DNA from 2 places in the Aneurinibacillus thermoaerophilus genome. Region 1 is predicted to be linked to the other one. Evidence: riboswitches for the same ligand, from Rfam matches in the RefSeq annotation. Region 1 holds a riboswitch; the other holds the start of a gene.

Region 1 (4,215 bases):
TGGACTGTGCTGTCTTCTCTACTTTGCTGCGATCGATCACCGCAAATTTTGTGAAATGATCCACTTTTCCGATAATAATACCTGTTTTCGCATCCAATACTGCGGGGATCGGAATCCACTCATTTTTCTGCTCGTCCAGCCATGCCAATACAAGAGCGTGTAATTGCTCCGTTTCGATAGGAATTTTTATCATAATGTATATCGATTTGTTAAACTTCGTACCATCCGGCCCGAAATCATATATCCCAGAGACAAGCTCCGGACGTTGAACCATCTGTTCGGTAATCGTGAGCGAAGTTGTTTTGGATAAAGCTTGCGCTGGAACGATGAGTTGTACTTCATCCATATTATCTTTAATTACGCTTTCGACAGCGGCTGAAACGGACTGTTGTAACGATACCGTATGATTAGCCAACGATTGCTTTATCTGCTCCGCTTGCCTGGCATCCATTCTTTCGGCAGCATTTAGCACAACCGTCGTTGTGGCCACTTTGCTTATCGGCTGTGTATTATTCGGCGTAAGACCAATACGGTTAAGTTCATTTTCAACATGCGCCGGAATGGAAAATGTTCCATCTTTGTACGTATCCGCAAGAAAATACGCACCTAAATCCTTGCCGAGATCAAGCGTATAGCGCCAGGCTACAACATCCCCATCTTCTAACATATAAATGCCTGCACTGTAATTGGGAAACCAGCCGTTAACCGAATACATCCAACCGCTCTGCGGACCGCGATCAAACTCCCCCAGCCCATCAATGGCTTCTACGTACAGCGTCGCCCCGGAACCGCGAGATTCTACTTTATTGCCTAACATACGCCGGAGAACGGTATAGGCTGTGTCCCCCTCCTTCAGCTCTACCGACTGAGCAGGCAAAATGACGCCGCGCTGACTATCCCCGATTACGGATAGCGTAATTGTTTTTTTTACAGGAACAGGTGTATTCGGGGGCGTTCCTCCTTCAGGCGGTGTTGATCCATCGGGAAGCGGCGACCCTGGTTCCGTTGGAGGTTTTTCCGATGTTGGTGGTGAAGGCTGAGCCGCGAAGCGATAAAGCGGAGATTTCCCCTTCGTAAATAAATCATATGCTACCAGCGCCTGCAACGCTTGTTCCGTAGCCATCCTATCCGTTTTTCCGCCCGCTACATGGACAAAGCCTCCGTCCGACTGCCGGTATGAAAGTAAATGATGCAACAAATTTTTTCCTGATTTTGTGAAAGCGGCTGAAGTCGGGTCTATGCCATTCGCGGTTAAAGCGATAATCACCTGGGCTGTAGTCTCGCTCGGCTCCGTTACGTCCCCCAAAAAACGAAATGTGTATCCGCCCGTTTCATTTTGTTGAGCCGATAAATAAGCAACCGCCTTATCAACAACCGTTTGCACTTCAGGACGGTTTTTGTATGGCGCAAGAGAGGTCAGCGCCATCGCCGTTATATCGAGATTGCTTTCGGCTCCGGGCGAAAGCGGCCAACTTCCGTCCGCATATTGATGTTGCACAATGTAAGCAATAAGCTTCTCGCGATTCCATTGCGCATCTTCAGGCGTTTTGTAATCTCCGCAGTCAAGGGCGATTAAAGCAAAAATCGGTCCGTTGAGCCCTTGGTTTGTCATGCGAGAATTGTTGTAAATTTTTTCGATGAAGTTATAGCCGGCGATTGCGGTCGGATCACCGCCTACCGCTTTGACCGCTAAAGCAATTCGTTCATAGTCGGTTACTTTACGGTACTGTCCTTTTGCGGCCGCGACCTCCCGTTCTATGCTTTCGAGATAGCTTGCCGGAACCGCTTGTCCAGCGCGCGCAAGCCCGATTGCTTCCCATTCAGATAGTTGATTATGGCTCAGGGCATACTGACTCGCTGTCTGAATCGCCTCTTCAATGCCAACAGAATGGCCAGTAGACTGCTCTTGTACGGTTACTGTATCAGGAGTTACTGTAGTATCGCTCCCCAAATCTCCTCTTATTTTTGGTACAATAGAAGCATAAGCCGGCTTCGGTTGAAACCAAGAAAACCCTAACACTGTAGAAATAAAAAGAAAGAAGATCGTGAATAAAGCAAAATACTTTTTCCATGTATTTCTGAAACCCATTTTCTCATTACCCCCTTCGCTCTTAAAGAAATGTCAATGCACAATAACAAACAAAGCCACCCTTATACAAGGGTGGCCTCACATACAATGAAATGTTGCAATAACAAACAATGGAACAATACAAGAAAAAAAGCATACAAAAGCCCAGCTGTATTGTACACTGTTGTCGTTTCTTTATTCTCACCCCCCGAAGAATCAGAAACATCTTAGAGAAAGGCAGGTCTCCTGGCTCATGGATCATCGCTTCTCCATACCTTCCCATTTCATCACAGAAACAGTGGCGTATATTGCTGGAGTCACTCCCCATTTACAGTGGCGGGACCGCGTCGGATTTGCACCGTTCTTCCCTTTTAAGCAAAAAGCACACAGGCAATTTGCACCTTTCCCCGCTCTTTATTCAATTTTTATTCTTATGATACTGTCTCGACGCTTTTTTGTCTATAATATTTTAACATTTCAAGAAAAAATTTGTATAGAATGCATATTTTCTCAACATGAACAGCGAAACGATACGAAGGAAGTCTTTATACGCAGTTTTTCATCCCGAACACAAGACGCTGCAAGGCTTCCGCCACGCCGCTTTCATTATTAGAGGCGACGATCAGGTCGGCTTTTTCTTTTACGTCCTCCGGTGCGTTAGCCACAGCTACTCCGATTCCCGCCATAGTAATCATATCAAGGTCGTTATAATAATTACCGATAGCGATCGTATCGGCCAGCGAAATATTTAAATATTCGGCAAGGTTACTTAGCGCCGCGCCTTTGGAAGTCGCTTTATCAATAATATCGATATAAGACGGACCACTGCGGAGCGTCCGCACCGGCAAATTCATCGCAGCAAATTCATCGTACGCTTTGTTAAGCTGTTCATCGGTGCCAAATAAAGTGAATTTAACCAGCTTATCCTCCACGGTTAACATATCCTGAATGAGTTTTGGCTGTGCGAGGTATTTTGCGTACATCCGTTGCACGTCTTCGCGCTCCATGCTTTCCGTATACATATCAAATGCGGTGCAAAAGTCCATGTGAATATTTTCCCTGCGACAGTACTCCACCACACCTCTCAATGATTGCATAGAAAAACCGTTTTCCTGCAGAATTTCTTTCGTTTTGGAGTGTGTAGTAACCGCGCCGTTATGACAAATAAAATAACCGTGAATGCCGATTTCTTCAAGAATCGGAAGCACGCTGACAGGCGCGCGCCCGGAACAAAGCACAATTTGTACTCCTTCCTCTTCCGCTGCTCGCAACGCCTTTTTGTTTTTTTCTGTAATCCGGTAGTCGTCTGTAAGTAGCGTTCCGTCGATGTCAATTGCAGCTAGTTTGTATGCCATATATTTCACCATCCAGAATCTTTTCTTTATAATAATGATGCATAGACATCGGGATTCGCCGTATATCTTAACCGTTCGCCTTTTACGCCTAGAAGCACATTTTCCGCCGCTACCATCGCCATGCGGAGACGTGTCTGTACAGTTGCACTTCCAATATGAGGCAATGCTACGACATTATCGAGCGAAAGTAAGGGATGCGAAGGAGGAATTGGTTCTTTTTCAAACACATCAAGCCCTGCTGCCCAAATTTCTTTATTAACCAGCGCCCGATAAAGCGCGTCCTCGTCCACGTTCGTGCCGCGGGATACGTTAATAAATGTAGCCGTCCGTTTCATGCGAGCAAACTGTGCTGCCCCCATCATATAGTACGTTTCTTTTGTGGCTGGCGTTAGCAATACCACATGGTCGGATTTATCCAGCAATTCCTCCAGCGAACAATATACGGCGCCGAGCTTTTCTTCTGCTTCCAGGCGCCGTGTCCGGTTGTGGTACAAAATACGCATATCAAACGCCTTGGCACGACGGGCGACCCCTTCCCCAATGCGGCCCATTCCGATAATGCCAAGGGTCGAACCATACACCTCCTGCCCTGCCATAAACATCGGCGACCAATTCTTCCATTTCCCTTCTTTAATGCAAGCCATTCCTTCACCCAAGCGGCGCGCGGTAGCCATCAATAAGGCAAAAGCTAAATCCGCCGTCGCTTCCGTAAGCACGTCCGGCGTATGTCCAACACGTATGCCGCGCTTCGTCGCTTCGGCAATGTCGATATTATCATAACCCACCGCCATC
Region 2 (4,215 bases), 960 kb from region 1:
TTCGAAACCTGACTACGTATTCACATGGATGCCAGAACAAAAATAACTCGGTGTAGACGGGTCTTATTTTTAATCATATGGTCTGTATTTCTTCCTTAACTCTTCAAGCTCTTACTTTTTTTTCTCTACATCGATTTTTAGGAACAGACTATCCCGTTGCAGTTTTTTGATGGGGATAAGTTTGCCGTTCTTAATTAACTGGCTTAGACGTGCACGACTAATCCCTAGGTATTCAATAGCTTCAGCCGAGCTCAAGACTTCCTTTGCGATAAACTGTTTTAACTCTTTTGTACTGTTAAAGGTATAGTTCATTTTTCAATCCTTTCTTTATATAAGTGTAATACGAAATTCCAGATGACAAGAGCTGATAAGATACATGCCAAAGTAATGGATATCTTATCAAGTGTAGAAGGATTTTTGTAATTAATGGTACTTAGCACATAGACCACTAAAGCAATTATCCATACTTGTGATTTCGAAAATTTCTTAAGCATATTTTTAACTTAGATAGGGAAGGGTCAGTTCCCTTTCTTCGTTTGAAAAATTTCAGGTGTTATTTACGTGAGCGGCGCCTTTTTCTAAGGCGTCTCAGACTAGTGACAAATGCCCAGTACTTCTGCAGCTTTTACCGTAGAAAAACCTTCAAGAATCAGTCGAACGGCCGTCACACGCTGCCGGAAAAAAGCATCAGAAATCGCACGCTCTTCCTTTCGTAATGCTTCATTCGTAAGTTTGTAATCAGTGATTTTTTCATAACATAATCCGCTCCTTATCATTGTGATGATAAGAGCCAGTATTGCCAAATAACCGTTTGTTAACCCCTTAATCGGTAGCTATATATTTGCCAAATGAGACGGCTTCGACCATGGAAATTTGAAAAAGAATTCCCTGCTTTAGAATCAAATAATGTGCAAAATTACCAATGTTGTGTTTGCAAAAAGATAAAATCAAATAAGTTCCATGTTCCGCTTCTTCTTGTTTCTACGATTGATTAAATAACGGATGAATATTTCCGTCTCGTATTAGGAAAAAATGGAATTGGTAAATCGACCCTTTTTCTCATCACAATACGAACGTTGAAAGAGCAAAAAAGATGGATATAGGAGGAATGGAGATGGCTATGTATGATAGGAAGCAACCCTATGTAATACAAGAGAAACCCGGAAAAAAAGCTTATTGTGCTTGTGGTTTGACTGGGAACCCTCCGTATTGTGATGGCTCTCACAAAGGGACAGGAAAACAGCCGTTCATTGTGAATATTGAAGAACCGAAAACAGTCGCGATTTGCGGGTGCGGAAAATCCGGGAATTTACCGTAATGTGATGGTACCCATACCAAACTTTAATCGCCTTAAATAGTTGAATTTCGCCCCTGTCTGCCAAAAGGCAGGGTTTCTTATTTCTTTTGATTCGATCTACATGAAAGTAATAGTAAGCCTGAGTCTTATAAATTAGGTTGGCGCTGTTACTAGTATTCTGATTTCTTTCCTGTACTAAAGTCTATAATTTTTCAAAAAATAAGTGTTTACCAGTAGAATTATTTTCAAATTCATGTTATCATGGGCTCACTTACAACTGTATATGTAAACTTTACGGTGTTCAAAGTTCCACCAGATGCTGGAATGGAGAACTTAAAAGGGAAGTTCGGTGCAAATCCGACGCGGTCCCGCCACTGTGAAGGGAAGAACACTGCTGATATTAAACCCACTATTTCTGCCTGTGAAATGGGAAGGGGGCGGTTGTTCGTCAGACCCGAAGCCAGGAGACCTGCCGTGAAGAGAAACACTGCAAAACCACGAGGATGGTGAGGTGTTCAAAGGGGCATATAACACAGGCACGTAGATTGATTTTGCGCTTTTGTTTACCGAAGCATCTTTTCTGTGGGAAAAGATGCTTTTTTATTTTCATTATTAAAGGATGAGAGCGCAACTTGCTAGATTTTCTTATTGCTGATAGAAATTGCATGTATGAAAGGGAGGAAGAAGTGAATGAAAAGAAAACGTATGCTCTCGTTTGCTGCAGTTGTTGCGGGGTTCGCGCTTTATTTTTCGCTTAACGAACCTAACACTGCTTATGCGATGCACATTATGGAAGGCTTTTTGCCAGTAGGTTGGGCCGTTTTTTGGTGGGTGCTGTTTTTACCTTTTTTCCTGATGGGACTTCGTTCTCTTAAGCGATTAACAAAAGAGCAACCGGAGACGAAATTGCTTCTCGGGTTGGCGGGCGCATTTGCATTCGTTTTGTCAGCGCTGAAAATTCCATCCGTGACAGGAAGCAGTTCTCATCCGACCGGGACGGGATTGGGGGCGGTATTGTTTGGCCCGCTGGCGATGACAGTGTTAGGAAGCTTTGTGCTTTTGTTTCAGGCCGTACTCTTGGCACATGGTGGACTAACCACATTGGGTGCAAATGCGTTTTCCATGGCCGTGGTTGGGCCGTTCGTAGCATATAGTGTGTACCGATTGACTGTTCGTTCAACGGGAAAGCAACGTTTGGCCGTTTTTCTGGCGGCGGCATTAGCCGATATGGCGACTTATGTTGTTACTTCTTTACAGTTGGCGCTGGCATTTCCGGCGGCAAGTGGCGGAGTGCTGGCTTCTTTCGCAAAGTTTGCTGGAATTTTCGCGGTTACTCAGATTCCGCTCGCGATTAGCGAAGGGTTGCTGACGGTGCTGGTATGGAACTGGCTTATGGTGTATAACAGACAAGAATTAAACACGCTGCAATCTATTAAACGGGGAGCGTAATTCTTTATGAAAAATTCGGTTTGGAAAATGAATGTGTTGATTATTTTGGTAGTAGCTGCGTTGATGGTGATTCCGCTTGTCATGATTAAAGATTCGGATTTTGGCGGAGCGGACGGCGCGGCTGAACAGGCGGTGACAGAAATGGCACCAGAATACAAACCGTGGTTCAAGCCGCTTTTTGAACCGCCGGGAAGTGAGACGGAAAGCCTTCTATTCGCGCTTCAGGCGGCCTTTGGCGCCGGTATTATAGGGTATGGCATCGGTTATTATAAGGGTCGGGCTACAAAGCGGGAATGTTCGGATGAAGATTCAGCTTGATACGCTTGCTTATACGAATCGCCTGCGCCATGTATCTCCGATTCAGAAACTGGTAATTGGCATTACTATGCTTTGTTTTGTTATGGTGGCGCACGCGCCTACTCACATAGCAGTTTTTGTATGGATGAGTGTCTGGATTGTGGGCTATGCCGGCATTCCTTGGCGTATTTATTTGCGGCTATTGGGGGCAATTTCTTTATTTCTTGCGCTTAGCTTGCCGCCAATTATGCTGGAAATTACGGCGCGGTCAATAGCGGAGATAACAGAGCAGACGGTATTTATTTATTCTTTCGGAGTTTTTCATGTATATATTGGCGTGGCCGGTATGAAGAAAGCGAGCGCGTTATTGCTTCGTTCGCTTTCTTCCGTTTCTTGTTTGTATTTTATTTTGTTGACGGTTCCATTTACGGAAATTTTAGCCGTGCTGCGGCGGATTGGTGTCCCTTGTATGGTGACAGATTTGTTGCTTGTTATGTATCGGTTTGTTTTCGTGTTTTTAGAAACGGTGGAACAGCTTTGGATTGCCTATAAAGCAAGGGGAGCCCGACATGGATTCTCGCGCAAGATGCGGGATGCCGGCGGATTGGTTGCGCGATTATTTGCCCGGACAGTACAGCGTTATCAGCAGCTTTCGATTGGACTTGCGGCGCGCGGATTTGATGGAGACTTGAGGGTAGTAGCTTCTTCACATGCTTTTGTTTCGAGAAGATACGCGGCCGAGGCGGCAGCAGTTTTTTTGCTGTTGGTTGCGCTTGAATGGTGGACGGGAAGGTGAGAAGAATGGACTGGCTTTTGGAAATCGAGGATGTGTGCTACACATACCCGGGAAGTGAAACTCCTGCTTTGAATGGTCTAACAATGCGGGTGCCCAGAGGCAAGCGCTGCGTACTACTCGGACATAACGGCTGCGGAAAATCGACATTGTTTTTGCATATGAACGGAATTTATGCACCAGAACGCGGGGTCGTGAAGTGGAAAGGGGAAGCATTCTCTTATCGGCGTACGTTTCTCAGCCAAATCAGGCAGAAAGTCGGACTGGTCTTTCAAGATCCGGAACAGCAACTTATCGCCAGCACAGTGGCTGAAGATATTTCATACGGCTTATGCAGCGCAGGTCTTTCGGATGATGAAGCGAAGCGGAAGGTGGAACA

Evidence for each region. A riboswitch is a leader RNA that binds a small molecule or an ion and turns the genes downstream of it on or off. The one in region 1 is predicted to bind cobalamin.
Region 2: it holds a riboswitch for cobalamin, as region 1 does, so the genes downstream of both, K3F53_RS00190 (energy-coupling factor ABC transporter permease) here and K3F53_RS05380 (S-layer homology domain-containing protein) in region 1, are expected to answer to the same signal.

Annotation. Positions count from the first base shown of each region.
Region 1 is NZ_CP080764.1:991,474-995,688, reverse strand. It holds gene K3F53_RS05380 (S-layer homology domain-containing protein) at 1-2,089, opposite strand, end outside; cobalamin riboswitch at 2,288-2,488, opposite strand; gene K3F53_RS05375 (Cof-type HAD-IIB family hydrolase) at 2,614-3,423, opposite strand; gene K3F53_RS05370 (2-hydroxyacid dehydrogenase) at 3,450-4,215, opposite strand, start outside.
Region 2 is NZ_CP080764.1:34,244-38,458, forward strand. It holds gene K3F53_RS00175 (helix-turn-helix domain-containing protein) at 112-312, opposite strand; gene K3F53_RS00180 (hypothetical protein) at 594-803, opposite strand; gene K3F53_RS00185 (CDGSH iron-sulfur domain-containing protein) at 1,115-1,318, shown strand; cobalamin riboswitch at 1,576-1,788, shown strand; gene K3F53_RS00190 (energy-coupling factor ABC transporter permease) at 1,988-2,746, shown strand; gene K3F53_RS00195 (energy-coupling factor ABC transporter substrate-binding protein) at 2,753-3,064, shown strand; gene cbiQ (cobalt ECF transporter T component CbiQ) at 3,048-3,839, shown strand; gene K3F53_RS00205 (energy-coupling factor ABC transporter ATP-binding protein) at 3,845-4,215, shown strand, end outside.